Regions from separate parts of the Ralstonia sp. OTU4908 genome, predicted to be linked through region 1. Evidence: predicted binding sites of a transcription regulator. Region 1 holds the regulator's gene; the other holds the start of a gene.
What was found. Region 1 encodes FliA, which starts transcription of late flagellar genes. Its sites were predicted from a motif close to CTAAAGTTTNNNNNNNNNNNGCCGNTA; they were not measured.
Positions count from the first base shown of each region.

Region 2: the regulator FliA is predicted to act here: its motif matches at 7,118-7,144, upstream of fliD (flagellar filament capping protein FliD).

Region 1 is NZ_JASATD010000003.1:179,555-189,556, forward strand. Features, by position in the region: gene AAHM38_RS04360 (sugar ABC transporter permease) at 1-877, opposite strand, end outside; gene xylG (D-xylose ABC transporter ATP-binding protein) at 874-2,445, opposite strand; gene xylF (D-xylose ABC transporter substrate-binding protein) at 2,527-3,555, opposite strand; gene AAHM38_RS04375 (XylR family transcriptional regulator) at 3,826-5,049, shown strand; gene AAHM38_RS04380 (aldose epimerase family protein) at 5,046-6,128, shown strand; gene AAHM38_RS04385 (nucleobase:cation symporter-2 family protein) at 6,156-7,583, opposite strand; gene AAHM38_RS04390 (RNA polymerase sigma factor FliA) at 7,962-8,723, opposite strand; gene AAHM38_RS04395 (MinD/ParA family ATP-binding protein) at 8,732-9,514, opposite strand; gene flhF (flagellar biosynthesis protein FlhF) at 9,528-10,002, opposite strand, start outside.
Region 2 is NZ_JASATD010000015.1:30,781-40,782, reverse strand. Features, by position in the region: gene AAHM38_RS14690 (class II glutamine amidotransferase) at 7-900, shown strand; gene uvrA (excinuclease ABC subunit UvrA) at 1,143-6,992, shown strand; gene fliD (flagellar filament capping protein FliD) at 7,187-9,223, shown strand; gene AAHM38_RS14675 (hypothetical protein) at 9,264-9,593, opposite strand.

The sequences.
Region 1 (10,002 bases):
GATCGGTGTTGATGCCGGACAGGCGCGTGGCCTCGAGGTTTGAACCCACGGAATAGATACGGCGGCCGAAAACCGTCTGGCTGGCGATCCAAGAAAAAATACCGAGCAACGCCAGCACGAGCAGCACGGGCACCGGGATGCCGCCATAGCTGTTGAGCGTGGCGACAAACGCCACGATGACTGCGCCCGCCACAACAAGCTTGGCGGCGTCTTGCCAGAGCGGCGCAACGTCGAGCTCATAGCGGCGATGCTCACGCCGCTGCCGGATCACCACGAAGATCAACAGGCAGAAGATCAGCACCGCCATCAGGTCGCCCACGTGGCGCGGCAGGTAACCCTGGCCGATCAGCACGAAACTGTCCGATACCGGCGCAATCGTCGACCCATGCGTGAGACCCAGCAGAATGCCGCGATACGCCAGCATGCCGCCCAGGCCGACGATGAAGGACGGCACGCCCCGGTAGGTCGACCACCATCCGTTGAACAGGCCCATGGCCACGCCGAGCAGCAGCACCACGGGCACCGTCGCCATGACCGGCCAGCCCAGTCCTTGATCCAGGATGGCCGCCACGCCACCGAGCAAGCCGAGCAACGAACCGACCGATAGATCGATCTCGCCCGCGATGATGACGAACACCATCCCGCAGGCCAGCATCCCCGTGATCGACATCTGGCGCAGCAGGTTGGACAGATTGCGCGGCGAGGTAAAGGCGCCGTTGGTCAGCATCGAAAAGAACAGCCAGATTGCCGCCACGGCGATCAGCAACGCCAGGATCTTGTAGCGTGCGAACAGTTGCCTCAGGCGCTGGCTTGCCTTGAACGTATTGCGCGAATCGCCGACCCCGCCGGCGGCTTGTGGGCTGGTTTGAGAAGTCATGCGTGACCTGCCTGATGGAAAGTGGCTGCGTGCCTGGGTGGGTTCCGGACTGGCTGAATGGCGGCGGTCAGAATGTGTTCCTGCGTCAGTCCGTCGTTCACGAAGTCGCCACGCAGTTCGCCCTCGCCGATCACGAGCACGCGGTCCGAAATGCCAAGCACTTCGGGCAGCTCCGACGAAATCACGATGATGGCCATGCCGCGCTTGGCGAGGTCGCCGATCAGCTTGTAGATTTCGTACTTGGCGCCGACGTCCACGCCGCGGGTCGGCTCATCCAGAATCAGGACGCGCGGCTCCGTGAGCAACATTCGGGTGAGGACCGCCTTCTGCTGATTGCCGCCCGACAGGCTGGCTATGGGAAGCATCGGATGCGCGGCACGCACGGCAAGCCGCCGCATCTCCTTGCGGATCGTGTCGAGTTCGGCCGCGCCGTCAATGCGCCCAAGACGCGCGAAACGCTGCAGGACGGCCAACGTGATGTTGTGCCCCACGCTCATCAGCGAGACGATGCCGTGACGCTTGCGGTCTTCCGGCACCATCGCAATGCCCGCACGAATGGCGTCTAGCGGCGCGCGGATTTTTAGCGGCTTTCCGTCCAGCACCAGCTCCACCTCACTGGCACCTTCGTACGCGCCAAACACCGCCTGCATCAGCTCGGTGCGCCCTGCCCCGACCAATCCCGCCACGCCGAGAATTTCGCCACGCCGCACCGAAAAGGACACATCGTCGACCCGCTTGCGAGCCGGGTTGTTGGCGTCGTAGCAAGTCACATTGCGAGCTTCGAATACAACTTCCCCGATGGGATGGGGCTCGCGCGGAAACAGTTGCGTGATCTCGCGGCCGACCATCTGCGCGATGATGCGGTCGGTCGTCAGATCACGCATCGGCGCGGTCGAAACATGGCGGCCATCGCGGATGACGGTCACGGTGTCGCACACCGCCTCCACCTCATCGAGCTTGTGCGAGATGTAGACGCACGCAATGCCGCGCGCTTTCAGGTCGCGCACGATGTCGAGCAGGATGCGCGTCTCAGCCGCCGTAAGCGACGACGACGGCTCGTCCAGGATCAGCAGCTTGGCGCGCTTGTTGAGCGCCTTGGCGATTTCAATCAACTGCTGATGGCCGCCGCCGTAGTGCATCACGGGCAGCGCCACGTTGATGCCCTGGATGTTCAGGTCGCGCAGCAGCTTGTCGGCGCCCTGGTACATGGCCGCGTAATTCATTCGGCCGCCCGGCAGCGTGATTTCGTTGCCCAGGTAGATGTTTTCGGCCACCGACAATTCCGGCACCAGCATCAGTTCCTGATGGATGATGACGATGCCGGCGCGCTCGGTGTCGCGAATACCGCTCGCGTGCAGCGGCCGCCCCTCCCAAAGGATTTCGCCATCCCAGGTGCCGCTCGGATATACACCGGAAAGCACCTTCATGAGCGTGGACTTTCCGGCGCCGTTCTCGCCGCACAGGCCCACACACTCGCCCGGCCTCACGACCAGGTTGATACCGTCCAGCGCCTTCACACCGTCGAACGTCTTGACGATGCCGCGCATCTGCAACAGTGGTTCAGACATGCCCCGTCCTTGAGGTACGAACGCGGCCGGCGATGCAGCGTTGGCTCATCGCCGGCACAAAGCGGCCCTGGCTGCGGGACCTTACTGGCCGCCGATCTGCGCCTGCGTGTAGAAGCCGTCTTTCACCACCAGGTTGACGTTGTCCTTCGTGAGCTGGGTGGGCTGCAGCAACACCGTGTCGACCTTCTTCTTGCCGTTGTCGTACTGCGAGTTGTATTTCGGCTTGTCACCCTTGGCGAGCGCCACCGAAAGCTGCGCAGCCTCGGTAGCAATCAGCTTGAGCGGCTTGTAGACCGTCATCGTCTGCGTACCGGCAATCACGCGCTTGACGGCGGCAAGGTCGGCATCCTGCCCTGACACCGGCACCTTGCCGGCCAGCTTCTGCGCAGCCAGCGCCTGGATCGCGCCACCGGCCGTGCCGTCGTTGGAGGCGACCACGGCATCGATCTTGTTGTTGTTCGCGGTCAGCGCGTTTTCGACGATACCCAGCGCCGCAGAGGCGCTCCACTCCGGCACCCATTGCGAGCCGACCACCTTGATGTCGCCGCGGTCGATGGCCGGCTGCAGCACCTTCAACTGGCCCTGCCGCAGCATCTTGGCGTTGTTGTCCGTCGGCGCGCCGCCCAGCAGGAAGTAGTTGCCCTTCGGGCGCACGTTGAAGACGCCCTGCGCTTGCAGCTCGCCCACCTTCTCGTTGTCGAACGAAATGTAGGCATCAACGTCGGCATCGAGAATCACACGGTCATACGACACCACCTTGATGCCGGCCTTCTTGGCTTCGGCCACCACGTTGGTCAGCGCCTTGGAGTTGAACGGCACGATGACGATCACGTCGACACCGCGCGAGATCAGGTTCTCGATCTGCGAGATCTGGCGTTGCTCGCTGGCGTCCGCCGATTGCACCGACACCTTGGCACCCAGCTTTTCTGCGGCGGCGACAAAGTAATCGCGGTCGCGCGACCAGCGCTCTACGCGCAGGTCGTCGATACAGAAGCCAATTTCCGGATGCGCCTTGCTGGCGTGCGCCAGCGGCGCGGCCATCGACAGGCTGGCGAGCACTGCACCGCAAAAGGCGGCCCTCAGAACACAACGGCGTTGGTTCGATTTCATGTCTCACTCCATCTTCTTTTGTTGGTGGGTACCGACGTGGCGTCTGCTCCGCCGCAATAGATTTCGGCCGGCTCGACGGCAGTGGCATGGTGCATGCGCCGCCTTGGCACCGGCAATTACGAAATTGCCCAACCGCCCTAACATTTCTTGCCACCCGGCGGGCATCGTCTGACAGCGCCGCACGCAGCCCATAGAATGTGCGGGCGAGCGGCACGCCCCAGCACCGCCGCCATATGGCAAACCCTTGCCACCGCGAGCGCCCAACAGCCCATGCATCGTCAATTGCCCGATCCATCGCAGCACGCGCGGATTCATCGCATTGCGCTGCTGTTCAACGCCAACAAGGTGTACGACCGCGAGATCATCGCGGGCATTGGCGACTACATGCGCTCCACCCGCGTGACGTGGGACTTGTTTCTGGAAGAAGATTTCCGCTGCCGGCTGCCCGGCATCGAGCGCTTTGACGGCGACGGCATCATTGCGGATTTCGACGACCCCGCCGTCGCCGAAGCGCTGCGTGGTTGCCCGCTACCGGTGGTGGCCGTCGGCTCTTCGTATGAAGACCCGGCGCACTACCCGGCAAAGGAGCCGTATGTCGCCACGGACAACGGCAAGCTGGTCGCGCTGGCCTACCGGCACCTGATCGAAGCCGGCCTGCAGCACTTTGCGCTGTACAGCCTGCCCCAGGCGTCGGAAAACCGCTGGGCACAGCAACGCGAACTGGCCTTTACGCGCTTGCGCCGGCAGGACAATCCCGCCGCGCCCGTTGAGCGGGAGATTTACCGGGGCCTATCGACCAGCGCACCGACCTGGCATCAGGCGATCAGCCAGTTGATCGAATGGCTGCGCGGCTTGCCCAAGCCCATCGGCATCATCGCCGTGACGGATGCGCGGGCGCGGCATCTGCTGCAAGCCTGCATGACGGCAGGGTTCGCCGTGCCGGAAGAGATCGCCATCATCGGCATCGACAACGATCCGCTCACGCGCACGCTGAGCCGCATTCCGCTGTCGTCGGTCATTCAGGGCACCGTGGAGATGGGGCGCACCGCCGCACATCTGCTGCACCAGATGCTAGGCGGCGCGCGCCTGGCAGGCCGGCAGATTCTCGTGCCACCCGTGGGCATCAATGTGCTGGCGTCGTCCCGCCATCAGCCGCTTGCCAGCCCGTATGTCATGCGGGCGCGGCACTTCATTCGGCAATACGCCTGCCAAGGGATCAAGACCGAGCAGGTCGCGGACTACGTCGGTATCTCGCGGTCATCGCTCGAAGAACACTTTCGTCGTGAATTGAATTGCACCGTGCACCAGGAAATCCTTCGCCATAAGCTCGACGCAGCCAAGCACATGCTGGCCAGCCGTGATGTCGCCACCGCCGAGGTGGCGGTGCGCTGCGGCTTTACCTCCCCGCAATACATGCATGCCGTATTCCGCCGCGAGCTGGATTGCACGCCGCGCGAATACCAGGAACGCGCCACCATGGAGAGCCAATCATGAGCATCGCGCCCGCGCTGTCCGCACATGCGCCGCTCGACGGCGCCATCTCGTCAGCAACATGGGGGCACTTGCCGGACGGCGAGCCGGTTCGGCTGTTCACGCTGCGCAATGCCTTGGGCATGCGCGTTTCGATCAGCGACCTCGGGGCGACGCTCGTCTCCTGGCAGGCGCCGGACCGCGGCGGGCGTCTGGGCGAAATTCTTCTGAACCATGCGACGCCTGCCGCCTACCTTCAATCTGGGGGCTATCTTGGCGGCTTGATCGGTCGCTGGGCCAACCGGATTGCCGGCGCGCGCTTTACGCTCGACGGCATCGACTACGCGCTCGACCGCAACGAGGGCGGCAACCTGCTGCACGGAGGGGCGAGCGGGTTTCATCGGGCACGATGGGACGCCGACGATCAGGACGGCGCTTTGGTCCTGCGGCTCACGTCTGCGGAAGGCGATGCGGGATTCCCGGGCAATGTCGCCGTGCAGGTTCGCTATGCGCTAGACGACGATGGCACGTTGTCGATCGACTACGAAGCGCGGACCGATGCGCCCACGCCGATCAACCTGACCAGCCACGGGTATTTCAACCTGAGCGGCAAACCCGGCACCGACATCAGGGGCCACATCCTGTCGATCGATGCCGATGCCTATCTGGAAGTCGATGCCAAGCTGATCCCGACACGGGCAGTGAGTGTCGCCGGCACGGCATTCGATTTTCGGCAGGCGGCGCCCATCGGGGCACGGCTGGACTGGCCTAACGCACAGTTGGCGCAGACCGGGGGATTCGACCACTGCTTCGTGCTGCGCAATTCGGCCTCGGACGGTCGTCCGCATGTGCGTCCGGTCGCGCGTCTGTATGAACCCGGCAGCGGCCGCGAGCTGACGGTGCTCACAGACCAACGCGGGCTTCAGTTCTACTCGGGCCACATGCTGGCAGGCACGCACGCGCAACGCAGCGGCTTGTGTCTGGAAGCGAGCGCGTTTCCGAACCAGGTCAACATGCCCGATGCGGAAGCGGTCATGCTGCGCCCGGGCCAGGTCTACCGGCAGCACACCGCATACCGCGTCTCGGTTGCCGGAGAAACCTGAACCGCGTTGAAGCGCGGCGTTGGATGTTCAATGCGCGGCTGCGGCCGCGCCGTGCATGACTTCGTGCGAGCCGCGGATGCCGTTGAACCAGGCGTTCAGCACCACGGCCACCAGCGTGCCCATCACGATGCCGCTGTGGGTGATGGGGCGCATCCAGTCCGGGAAGTGATGGAAGAAGGCCGGCGCCAGCGTCGGCATCATGCCGAAGCCGACCGACACCGCGATGATCAGCAGGTTGTGGCGCTGCTGCTGGAAATCCACCATGCCCAGCATGCGGATACCGGCTGCGGCCACCATGCCGAACATCACGATGCCCGCCCCGCCCAGCACGTATTGCGGCACCGATGCCACCACATACGAGAGCTTCGGAAACAGCCCCAGCACGATCAGCAGCACCCCGCCGGCCGCCGCCACATAGCGCGAGCGCACGCCCGTGATCGACACCAGCCCGATGTTCTGCGAGAACGACGTATGCGGGAACGTGTTGAACACCCCCGCCACCACCGTCGCCAGACCATCGGCACGCAGGCCGTTGGTCAGTTCATTGCGCGAGATCGGCTTGCCCACCACGTGCGCCAGCGCGAGGAACATGCCGGTCGACTCCACCAGCGTGATCACGATCACGATGCACATCGAGATGATGGCCGACAGCTCGAACTTCGGCATGCCGAAGTAGAACGGCGTCACCAGCGTCACCAGGGGTGCGGCGCTCGCGTCGGCGAGCGACACCTTGCCGAACGCCGCCGCCACCAGCGTGCCCGTCACGATACCCAGCAGCACGGCGATATTGCACAGCAGTGCGTTACCGAACTTGGTCAGCAGCAGGATCGTCACCAGCACGAGCGCCGCAATGGCGAGGCCGAACGGATCGCCAAACGCCGGGTTCGGCACCATGTGGCGCACGCCGTCCACCACCTGCGGAATCATCTGCTGGCCGCCCGCAGCCCAGTTGATCCCCACGCTCAGCAGCGAAAAACCGATCAGCATGATGACCGTGCCCGTCACCACGCGCGGGAAGAGGCCGAGCAGCCGCCCCATCAGCGGTGCAACGGCAATGCCGAACACGCCGGAAACGATCGACGCCCCGAAGATGCCGGGCAGCCCCATGCCGGGCTCCACACCGATGGCGATCATCGGGGCAACCGCGGCAAACGTGACGCCCATCATGACCGGCAGGCGGATCCCGAACATCAGGAAACCGAGCGATTGGATCAGCGTGCCGATCCCAGCCGCAAACAGGTCGCAATTGACGAGATAGGAGAGATCGCTCTTTGACAGGCCGAGCGCATTGCCGACAATCAGCGGCACGGCGATCGCCCCGGCGTACATCACCAGCAGGTGTTGCAGCCCCAGCGCGAACAGGCGCGGCAGCGGCAGAAATTCGTTGACGGGATCGGCAGCGGCGCCGGTGATTGTCGACGAAGAGGGCGAGGGTTGGCCGGGGGATTGGCGCATTGTCTGTCTCCTGGGGCCGCCCCCGTGTCAATGCCGGGAGCGTGCTTTAGGCGGATGGCGCGGGTTCCATTCGCCAGCATTCATGCGGCGTGATGCCGCGTATTTGCCGGAATCTTGGAGGGGCGCCATTTTTCTGTCAACAATTACATACGTTTTTTGTGTACATATTTTGCGTTCTGAAACGCATGTGCGCCGTGATCTACCTGTTTCACGCCTCCAAGCGCGCCTCGTAACCGAGGCCCCAAAGAAAAAGCGCGGCCGCGACATGAGTCGCTGACCGCGCAGTAGAAATACCTGGCAGGTAAAGCTGGGACCAAGAGCCGCCATCCAACCCAGTGAAGCAGAGGGTTTTGTTAGCAGCTCTCAGCCGACCTCATATCAGGTCGGCGTCGGCAGCCATGCGCGATCGCGCAGGCGCGAACGGATGCGGGCAATCGCCTGGCTGTGGATCTGGCACACGCGCGATTCCGACACGCCCATCACGGCGCCGATTTCACGCAGGTTCAGATCCTGCTCGTAGTAGAGGCTCATCATGAGCTTTTCGCGCTCGGGCAGTCCCTCGATGGCAGCGACCACCGATTCGCGCAGGTCGTGGTTCAGCAGCTGGTCCAGCGGCGTGGCGTCGTTCTCGGGTGCGCGGTTCTCGATGAAGGCGTCGGCGTCTTCACGGTCGAAATCTTCGTAATACAGCAACTGGCTGCCTTGCAGGTCGACCAGTTGCTTCTGGTATTCGGCCAGCGACATGCCCAGCGCTACGGCAATCTCGGTTTCGGTGGGCGCGCGGCCCTTCTGCTGCTGCAGCTTCTGGATTGCCTGCTCGATCGTGCGCGCGTTGCGGCGCAGGCCGCGCGGCAGCCAATCCGAGCCGCGCAGTTCGTCCAGGATCGCGCCGCGGATACGCTGGGCCGCGTAGAACTCGAACTGCACACCCTGCGTTTCCTCATAGCGCGACAGCGCATCGAGCAAACCCATCATGCCGGCCTGGATCAGGTCGTCCAGCTCAACGCTGGCCGGCAGCTTGACCATCATCTGGTTGGCAATGCGACGCACGAGCGGTGCGTACGTGGCCATCTCGTCGGACTTGGTCTTGCGACCGGTTGCGGTGTACATATCCATGCCTGCCTTTGACGCTTCGTTCATGCTGCGCCTCAATAAACCAATTCGGCCGCGCGTGCGGTGGCGCCGGGTGTCGCTGTCGATGCCGACATTGACGTTGCTTGCGCCGATTCATCTGCCGGCTCCTGAGCCGGTGCCCGCGCCGACATGACCACCCGTGACGGCGCACTGCCATCACCGGCTTGGGCCTCGGCGCTGGCCCAGCTCAACATTTCTTCGGCAAGCTGGCGGAAGGCCATGGCCGAAGGCGATGCGGGAAACGCACTCGCCACGGGCTTGCCGAGCGAGAGCGCGAGTTCTACGTGCCGGTCCTCGGGGAGGTAGCCGGCGAAATCGATCCGGGTGTTCAGGTACTGGCCCACGGTGTTGGCCAGGTTGCCGAACACGCGCACGGCGGAATCCACCGAATGCGCGCCGCATACGACGGTGCGGATGCCTGCGCCGCCTTGCAGCACGGCGGTTTTCTTGAGCAGCGTGTACGCGCTCTTGATGCCTTCCGGGCCATCCGAGAAGGTCAGCAGCACGTCGTCGCACGCTTCGGCCACGGTGCCGAGCGCCCGCGTGCCGAAATGCGCGGCCACCAGCGTCACATCCGCCGTCTCGTCGTGCTGCTCGAGCACACCGGCCATGGCCAGCACGGTCTGCGCGCTCACCACAGCGGTATCGCGGCCCATGCCGGACAGCGCGATGCGCAGGTTGTCGACAAAGTCATCGACCTGCTCTTCCGCGCCGATCACGAGCACGCGGCGGGCAGCGGCATGACCCAGCATGCGCCGCAGCCCTGCGGCTTGATCCTTGGCGAATGGCGTCGTCATGGTCGCCCCCTTGTCAGGCGAAATCGAAAGCGGCCAGGCCGGGTTCGCGGTTGCCTGCGTTGCGTGACACCGCACCCTGGGCCACGAGCAGTGATTCGTCCGAATCCAGCGTGAACGACGACTGCTCCGCACCGGCCCGGAACGAGCGGTGGATCAGCAGCTTCTTGTTCGGCACCGCAATGTCTTCCGGCACTCGCTGGCCGTACGAGACGTAGTGCAGCGGCAGGCGGCGGCGGATCATCACGTCCATCGCGTGGCCCACGGAGGCAGCCTCGTCGATCTTGGTGAGGATGCAGCCGGCCAGGTTGGCGTCGCGGTAGGCACCCACGACTTCATCGAGCGTCTTGCCGTTGCTGGCAGCGTTGAGCAGCAGCAGGCGCTTGATCGACGGGCCCACGGCATGCAGCATCGCCATCTGTTCGGACACGGCGCGGTCGCGCTGGCTCATGCCGATGGTGTCGATCAGCACCACGTGCTTCTCGCGCAGG
Region 2 (10,002 bases), on a different contig from region 1:
CGCATCATGTGTCGCTGGCTGGCGTATTCAGGCAATCCCATTCAGATGGAGACAGTGCTGTTCCGGCCGCGGCACTCGTTGATCGACCAGAGTCTGCGCTCCCGCCTTGGCGGCGAGACAACCACCAACGGTGACGGCTTCGGCATCGGCTGGTACGGCCGCTACTCTGAGGTGCCCTTCCGATACCGCTGCCTGCACCCCGCGTGGAACGACACCAACCTGCGTGAAGCCGCCCGCGCCATCCGCTCGTCGATGTTCATCGCGCACGTGCGCGCGGCGACCGACACCCCGGCGCAGGAGACCAACTGCCACCCGTTCCGCTACGGCCGGTGGCTTTTTGCGCACAACGGGCTGATCCGTGAATATCCGATGCTGCGCCGCGCCCTGATGATGGAAGTGGCGCCGGAGCTGTTCCGCTGGATCGAAGGCTCGACCGACTCCGAGATCATGTTTTTCCTGGCGCTGTCGTTCGGGCTCGACCGCGACCCGCGCGGCGCGCTCGAACAGATGGTCGGGCTGATCGAAGACATCGGCCGCCGCCACGGCGTCGAATACCCGCTGAACATGACGGTCTGCGCGACGGACGGCGTTCAGATCGTGGCGGCCCGCTACTCCAGCGAGGGCGAATCGCGCTCGCTGTTCCACAGCACGTCGTTCAGGCATCTGCACCAGCTCTATCCTGACAGCGCCGCGATTGAAGACGCGGGCGACGACGCCTTCCTTGTGCTGTCCGAACCGCTTGTCGACTTGCCGGGCGCGTGGGCGGAGATTCCCGAAGAGACCGTCGTCATCGTCAAGGGCGGCGTGGTCGAGCACCACCGTTTTGTCCCGCGCAAGCCCGGCCCCACGGGCTTTGACCTGCCGGCCAATCAAGCGTCTTACGGGCGCGAAGCCGGCTGATGCGCCCCAGCCGGGGTGATACAGGCATCACCCCGTGCTTTTCTGCCCCTCCGCTGAAACCTCCTGACAAAACGCTGTCAGGAGCCCTGCGTTAGGCTCCCGCCCACAACTTGTTCCGTAGACAAACCGGATCTTCATAATCCGCTACAGTTTACGGCTCGAATTCTGATTGCCGGCGCAGCGGCCGATGCTTGAACCCCGCCGGCATGCCCCTTACCTCCAAGCTCCAAGGAACGCCCTCCATGTCCTCCGGTGTCATTCGCCTGCGCGGAGCCCGTCAGCACAATCTCAAAAACCTCGATCTGGACCTGCGCACGGGCGAAATGACCGTCGTGACAGGCCCGTCGGGGTCCGGCAAGTCCAGCCTAGTTTTCGACACGCTCTACGCCGAAGGCCAGCGCCGCTACGTCGAGACCTTCAGCGCCTACGCGCGCCAGTTTCTCGACCGCATGGACCGGCCGCAAGTCGAGCACGTTGAAGGCGTGCCGCCCGCCATCGCCATCGACCAGACCAACCCGGTGCGCAGCTCGCGCTCGACGGTCGGCACAATGACGGAACTGAACGATCACCTGAAGCTGCTGTTTGCGCGCGCCGCGCAGCTGTTCGACCGCGAAACCGCGCTGCCGGTGCGGCACGACACGCCGGAAACCATCTACGACGAGCTGCTTTCGCGCACGCGCGAGGGCGATCCGCGCCTGGTGGTGACGTTTCCGGTGGAGCTGCCTGCCAATACCAGCCCCGAAGAAGTCACGCAGTGGCTGTCGGTCAGCGGCTATACGCGCGTGCAGGCCGAGCGCGTGGTCGAATCGTCCACGGGCAAGCGCAAGCTGCTCGATGTGGTGGCTGATCGCTTCCGCCTGCAGGGCACCGAGCGTGCCCGCGCGCTGGAGGCCATTGAGTCGTCGCTCAAGCGCGGCGGCGGGCGTGTGAGCGTGTACGTCTTGCCGGCCGATGAGGGCGCGGAGCCCGCGATCTGGCGCTTTTCCACCGGCCTGCACTGCCCCGAAAGCGACCTGCGCTACGCAGACCCGCAGCCGGCGCTCTTCTCGTTCAATTCCGCCTACGGCGCGTGCGATGCCTGCCGCGGTTTCGGCCGCGTGATCGGCGTCGATCTGGGACTGGTGATTCCGGACGAGCGCAAGACGCTGCGCGACGGCGCCATCAAGCCGATGCAGACGCCGGCCTGGAAGGAATGCCAGGACGACCTGATGCGCTACGCCGCCGCAGCCGACATCCCGCGCGGCACGCCGTGGGCGGAGATGACCGAAGCCCAGCGCAACTGGGTCATCAATGGCGACCCGGCCTTCAAGCGTGGTGGCTGGAACAAGCAGTGGTACGGCGTGCGCCGCTTCTTCGACTACCTGGAGTCGAAGGCCTACAAGATGCACATCCGCGTGCTGCTCTCCAAGTACCGCAGCTACACGACCTGCGAAACCTGCGGCGGCGCCCGCCTGAAAACCGAATCGATGCAATGGCGGCTGGGCACCAAGGAAAACGCCGACGCCGTGCTCGCGCCCGAACACCGTTTCATGCCGCGCGGCGTCGCCTGGAGCCGCACCCAGCTCGAAGCCTTGCCCGGGCTGACCGTGCATGACCTGATGCTGCTGCCGATTGAGCGCATCCGCCGTTTCTTCGATGAACTGACACTGCCGTCCACGCTGCTCGACGACGCGCTCAAGCTGCTGCTGGACGAGGTGCGCACGCGCCTGGCCTATCTGTGCGACGTCGGCATTGGCTATCTCACGCTCGATCGCCAGAGCCGCACGCTTTCGGGCGGCGAAGTGCAGCGGATCAACCTGACGACGGCGCTGGGCACATCGCTCGTCAACACGCTGTTCGTGCTGGATGAACCCAGCATCGGCCTGCACCCGCGCGATCTGGATCGGATTGTCCAAGCCATGCAGCGCCTGCGCGACGCGGGCAACACGCTGGTGGTGGTTGAGCATGATCCGTCCGTAATGCTGGCTGCTGACCGCCTGATCGACATGGGGCCCGGCCCCGGCGAGCGTGGGGGCAACATCGTCTTTGACGGCACGCCGTCGGCTATCCGTCAGGCCGATACGCTCACGGGCGCGTATCTGTCGGGCCAGCGCCGCGTGGCCGATGCGACGGACTGGCAAGCGCGTCCTGTCAACGACGCCACGCCGCGGCTGGTTCTGGAAGGCGCGTCGGAACACAACCTGCGCGATGTCACGGTCGAGATCCCGCTGCAGCGCTTGGTGTGCGTAACCGGCGTATCCGGCTCGGGCAAATCGACCTTGATCCAGGACGTGCTGCACCCCGCGCTGGCGCGGCACTTTGGCAAGGCAACGGAATCGCCCGGCGCATTCCGCGCCTTGCGCGGTGCCGATCAGATCAACGACGTGGTGTTTGTCGACCAATCCCCGATCGGCAAGACCGCGCGTTCGAACCCGGCCAGCTACGTTGGCGCGTTCGATGAAATCCGCAAGCTGTTCGCCAAGGCGCCGATGGCGCTGCAGCGCGGCTACACGGCCGGCACGTTCAGCTTCAACTCGGGCGACGGCCGTTGCCCGACCTGCGGCGGCTCGGGCTTCGAGCACGTCGAGATGCAGTTCCTCTCTGACATCTACCTGCGCTGCCCGGACTGTGACGGCACGCGTTATCGCGCCGAAATCCTGGAAGTGAAGATCCCCCGCGGCGGCCGCGCATTGTCGGTGGCCGATGTGCTGGAGCTGACGGTGAGCGAAGCCGCCAGCGTGTTCGCTGATGACGCAGACGTGCTGCGCGTGCTGCAACCGATCGTCGACGTGGGCCTGGAATACGTGAAGCTTGGCCAGCCGGTGCCGACGCTCTCCGGCGGCGAGGCGCAACGCCTGAAGCTGGCCGGTTTCCTGGCCGAAGCCGCACAGGCCGCCCAGGCCGCGGCGCGCAAGCGCGTGAAGCAGGACGTGCCGGCCAATGCCGGCCGCCTGTTCATGTTCGACGAGCCGACCACGGGCCTGCACTTTGACGACATCGCCAAGCTGATGCGCGCGTTCGGCAAGCTGCTCGACGCCGGGCATTCGCTGATCGTGATCGAACACAACCTCGACGTGGTGCGTGCGGCGGATTGGATCATCGACCTCGGCCCTGAAGGCGGCGACGCCGGCGGCCTGCTGGTCTGCGCCGGCACGCCTGCGCAGGTCAAAGACTGCGCCGCATCGCACACCGGCGCCGCGCTCAAGCAATACGAAGCCAGCGTCGGCCAGCCGGAAGCCATCGAAGGCGTGCCGCTGCAGACAGCACTGGCCGAGCGCCGCGCCAAGCGTGCGGCGCTGGCGGAAGTCCAGGGCGAAAATGTCGTGCGCATCGTCCACGCGCACGAGCACAACCTGAAAGGCCTGAACGTCGACATTCCGCACGGCAAGTTCAACGTGGTGACGGGCGTATCGGGCTCGGGCAAGTCGACGCTGGCGTTCGACATCCTGTTCCACGAGGGGCAACGCCGCTATCTTGAATCGCTCAATGCCTATGCACGCTCCATCGTGCAACCGGCGGGGCGGCCGGAAGTCGATGCCGTGTATGGCATTCCGCCCACCGTGGCCATCGAGCAGCGCCTGTCGCGCGGCGGGCGCAAGAGCACCGTGGCGACCACGTCCGAGGTGTGGCACTTCCTGCGCCTGCTGTACGTCAAGCTGGGCGTGCAGCACTGCATCCACGACGGCACGCCCGTGTCGGCGCAAAGCCCGGAGGCGATCTTCGCCCAGCTCATGCGCGATCATCGCGGCCAGCACATCGGCCTGCTTGCGCCGCTGGTCGTAAACCGCAAGGGCGTCTATACCGACCTGGCCAAATGGGCCAAGGCGCGCGGCTATACGCATCTGCGCGTCGATGGCGAATTCCTGAGCGTCGACCCGTGGCCGCGCCTGGACCGCTTCCGCGAGCACACGCTGGAACTGCCGGTGGGGGACATCGTTGTCTCGCCGGAAAACGAAGCCGCGCTGCGCGCGCTGCTGGAACAGGCGCTGGAATACGGCAAGGGCATCATGCACGTGCTCGCGCCGCTGGATGGCCTGCAACACGCCATGCACAACGGCGGTACGGCGCATGTCGGCAATGTGAAGGTGTTTTCGACCAAGCGGGCGTGCTCGACCTGCGGCACCAGCTACCCCGAGCTGGATCCGCGCATGTTCTCGTACAACAGCAAGCACGGCTGGTGCCCGAGCTGCGTCGGCACCGGGTTGGCGCTCACGCGCGAGCAGCGTGCCGCGTTTGACGACACCGTCCTGGGCGGAGACGATCGCGGCCGCGAGCAGACGCTGCCGTCGGAGGAAGTCGATCCGGAAGGCATGACCGACCTGCCTTGCCCGGACTGCCACGGCACGCGCCTGAACCCGACGGCGCGCGCGGTGACCTTTGCCGACAAGCCCATCGTCGACATTGCGCAGTGGACGGTCGGCCAGACCCGCCGCTGGGTCGAGGGCCTGGACCTGACCGGCCGCGACGCCGACATCGCCCGCGACGTGGTGGCCGAGATTCACAGCCGCCTGTCGTTCCTGGAGGAAGTCGGCCTGGGCTACCTGAGCCTGGATCGTGCCGCGCCGAGCCTGTCGGGCGGCGAAGCGCAGCGTATCCGTCTAGCGGCGCAACTCGGCAGCAACCTGCAGGGCGTCTGCTACGTGCTGGACGAGCCGACCATCGGCCTGCATCCACGCGACAACCAGATCCTGTTGGATGCATTGCGCAAACTGGGCGACAAGGGCAACACGCTGGTGGTGGTCGAGCACGATGAAGACACCATCCGCCGCGCCGACCACATCATCGATATCGGCCCGGGCGCCGGCAAGCGCGGCGGCACGCTCGTCGCGCAAGGCGGCGTGGCAGACCTGGCAGCCCAGCCGGATTCGCTCACTGGCCGATTCCTGTCTCAGCCGATCGAGCACCCGCTGCAGCCGCGCCGCCAGGTGGTTGCGCCGCGTGCCGGCAAGCAAGCCGTGCCGGAGCAATGGCTGACGGTGCACGGTGCCAAGCTGCACAACCTGCGCAACGTGACCGCAACGATGCCGCTGTCGCGTCTGGTGGCGATTACGGGCGTTTCCGGCTCGGGCAAATCGACGCTGGCGCGCGATGTGTTGATGACGAATCTGCTCGATGCGGTCGGCCGTTCGGTGCTGTCTTCGCCGGCAACCCGCCGTGCACGCAAGGCCGCGCAGGCTGAGACGCCTGAGGCGAAGATGCCGCGCAAGCTCGACGTCAAACACGACTGGCACGGCTGCGACAGCGTCACCGGCTGGGAAACCATCGACCGCGTGCTCGAAGTCGACCAGACGCCGATCGGCAAGACGCCCCGCTCGTGCCCCGCCACGTACATCGGCGTGTGGGACACCATCCGCAAGCTGTTTGCCGACACGCTCGAGGCGCGCGCCCGCGGCTACACGGCCTCGCGCTTCTCGTTCAACACCGGCGACGGCCGCTGCCCCGCCTGTGAAGGCCAGGGCGTACGCACCATCGCCATGAGCTTCCTGCCTGATGTGAAGGTCGGCTGCGACGTCTGCCACGGCCAGCGCTTCAATGCCGAGACGCTGGCCGTCACCTGGCGCGGCAAGAACATCGGCGACGTGCTCACCATGGAGATCGACGAAGCGGTCGAGTTTTTCGGCGCGATGAACAGCATCGCCCATCCGCTGCAGTTGATGAAGGACGTGGGCCTCGGCTACCTGACGCTGGGCCAGCCCTCACCCACGCTGTCCGGCGGCGAGGCGCAGCGCATCAAGCTTGTCACCGAGTTGTCCAAGGTGCGCGACGACGTCACGCGCCGCGGCCAGAAGGCGCCCCACACCCTGTACGTCCTGGACGAACCGACCGTGGGTCTGCACATGGCCGACGTGGCCAAGCTGATTCGCGTGCTGCATCGGCTGGCAGACGGCGGCCACAGCGTGATCGTGATCGAGCACGACCTCGACGTGATTGCCGAGGCGGACTGGATTCTCGATCTCGGTCCGGAGGGCGGCGATGAGGGCGGCACGATCGTCGCGGCTTGCGGGCCCGAGGCGTTGACGCGGGTGGCCGCCAGCCATACCGGCGCAGCATTGGTGCCAGTGCTGGCGCGCGGCAAGCAGGTCGATCCGAGCAAGGAAGGCGCGACGGTCTGACTTGGCGCGGCGGTCTTCACCCTGGTGGAGACCGCCGGCGCTGCCCGCCGCGTCGTGTGGCGTCGGCAATTCTTTCGCTTTCCTGAGCAAACCCGGACAAAGAGCCTGCCCAAGCAGGGTTTGCCCTAAAGAACCGGGCTGCGCTGCCGTCACATTGTGGAGATTGTGAAGAAAGCGTTTGCGCGCGTCCGACCATGGCCACCTCCTCCACGAGCAACAACTACGTTCCGCCGATTTCCATTCCGGGCATCGGGACGAACATTGACGTCAACAACCTTGTTACGAAGCTGATGCAGGCGGAGAGCAAGGGCATGACGCTGCGGCAGACGCAGCAGAAGGCGTTTCAGACGCAGTTGTCGGCGGTCGGCTCGCTCAAAAGCGCGCTGTCGACCTTCCAGACGGCGATGGCCGCCCTGAACAACCCGGACACGTTTACCGGCAACAAGGCCAGCGGACACGACACCTCGATCCTCACGGCTTCGCTGTCCAACACGGCGCCGGCCGGCACGTATCAAGTCAACGTGACGCAGCTTGCGCAGGCACAGGTACTGTCGGCCGCCGGGCAGACGTCGAGCAAGACGCCCATCGGCGGCGGCACGCCGACCACGCTCACCTTTTCATTCGGCAGCGTCTCGGGCGGCAGCTTTGCCAACGGCAAATACACCGGCGCCACCTTCACGCAGAACGGGAACCAGGCCGGCGGCTCGATCACCATCGACCCGTCGAACAACACGCTCGCCGGCATTCGCGATGCGATCAACAACGCCAACGTGGGTGTCTCGGCCAGCATCGTCAACGACGGCAGCGATTCGCCCTACCGGCTGGTGCTGACGTCCACCGCAGGCGGCGCCAATTCGGAAATGAAGATTGCCGTCTCGGGAGACTCGGCACTGCAATCCCTGCTGAGCCACGACCCCGCCGGCACGCAGAACATGACGGAGGTCGCGACGGGTCGCAACGCCATGGCCACCGTCAACGGCATCAACGTGCAAAGCGCCACCAACACGCTGACGGACGTGGTAGACGGCACCTCGTTCACGCTGGCCAAGACGGGCAGCACGACGGTCACGGTCGGCAGCGACGCCGGCCAGGCCAGCCAATCGGTGCTCAACTTCGTCAAGGCGTACAACGCGCTGCGCATCCAGCTGAATGCGCTGACCAAGTTCGACACGGCCAACGCCGCCAACAACGGCGCCCTGGCCGGTGACGTCAGCACCAAGGCGATGATCAACCAGCTGACTGACGTGCTGGGCCAGGGCATCGGCAACGGCACGTTCCAGTCGCTGGGCAGCATTGGTGTGACGATGGACAAGGAAGGCACGCTGTCGATCGACGACCCCAAACTGACCGCGGCCCTGAAGAAATCGCCCAGCCAGGTAGCGGCCGTGTTTGCCGGCACCGGCATGGCAACGGATTCCTTGCTGAAGGTTTCTGCGTTCTCGACGACCACGCAGGCTGGCAGCTATGCCATCAACGTGACCCAGTTGGCAACCCAGGGTTCGCTCAAGGGCTCGGCGGCCGCCAACACGACGATCCAGAGCGGCGTGAACGACAGCCTGTCGGTCACGCTCAGCGGCATCACGACCAACATCAAGGTGCCTGCGGGCAACTACACCGCGTCGAGCCTGGCTGCGCAGATCCAGAGCCAGATCAACGCCTCGCCCGACCTGCAGAGAGCCAAGGTGGAAGTCGCCATCGGCACCGATGCCAATGGCGTGCTGACGTTGACCGACAAGCAATACGGCTCGGTATCGACGGTGTCGGTGTCAGGGAATGGCGCCGCGTCACTGCTGGGCGGCAGCCCAACGGCCACGGCCGGACGCGATGTACAAGGCACCATCAACGGCGCCGCCGCCACGGGTTCGGGCCAGAACCTCTACGGCGCCAGCGGCTCGGCCGTGGATGGCCTGAGGGTGCAAGTGACGGGCGGTGCATTGGGCGACCGCGGCACTGTCACCGTGCAGCGCGGCTACGCGGCCCAACTGCACACCGTGTCGGGCAACTTGCTGTCGAACAACGGCATGGTGCAGAACGCCAGCGACGCCATCAACAGCTCCATCACCTCGCTCGGCAAGCAGATCGATCTGATGCAGAAGCAGCTCGATGCCAAGCAAGCGCTGTATTACGCGCAGTTCAATGCGCTGTCGAAGGTGGTGGCGAGTATGACGAATACGAGCAATTACCTGACGACGCAGTTGGCGATATTGCAGAAGCAGCGGACGGGGGGCTAAAGGTGCCTTGAGTGCGCCTCCGCTGCAGCCAACCGCTTAGTTACTGCTGCGGCTTCCCCCACAGCGGATTCTTGCTATCGGAACCCAGCACCTGGGCGAGCACTTCTGCATCGCCATCGCTCGCCACCGGAGCACCCTTGCGCGCACGGGCGTTCTTCGCACGCTTGCCGTGTTTCTTTGCGTGCACGACCTTCTTGATTCCGCTTTGCGGGGCATTGCCTGATGCCGGCACGGTGGAGGTGTGCTGGGCGCAGATGCCTGCGGTCATCCAGGCGGTGGTGAGGAGGGCTACGGCGAGTTTGTATTGCAGGTTCATTTGAGAGAGTGAGGTTGTTTTAGGGGTGAATTCACAACGACGTCGCCCCGTCATCTGGAAAGCGCGTCAATGTTGTTCAGGTTGGTGTTGTCATAAATCCGGTCAGCGCCTATGCCTGCAGGGACACCCGTGGAGACCGTTCTCTGACATCCCCCGACAAGACTCTGTGTCTGGAACTGCTCCGCCGCAACGACGCCGCCATCCAAAAATACAACGGAACGTTACGGAGAGATGCTTGCATGTCCCGCGATATCGGCCCCTGAAAGGCCGGAACGCTCACGCTTGCCTCGTGCCAGCGTGCCGGGTCATCCAGCGTCTGCCAGCGCACTGCAAGGGGCACTTGAATGTCTAGCAGCGCGCTGCCCACAAGGCTTGAACGTCGATCGCATGGCGCTTCAAAAACGCGCTCATCGTTGGCACCGATCACCAGAGTCTGACCGTCGATCTCAAGTCTCGCCAAACC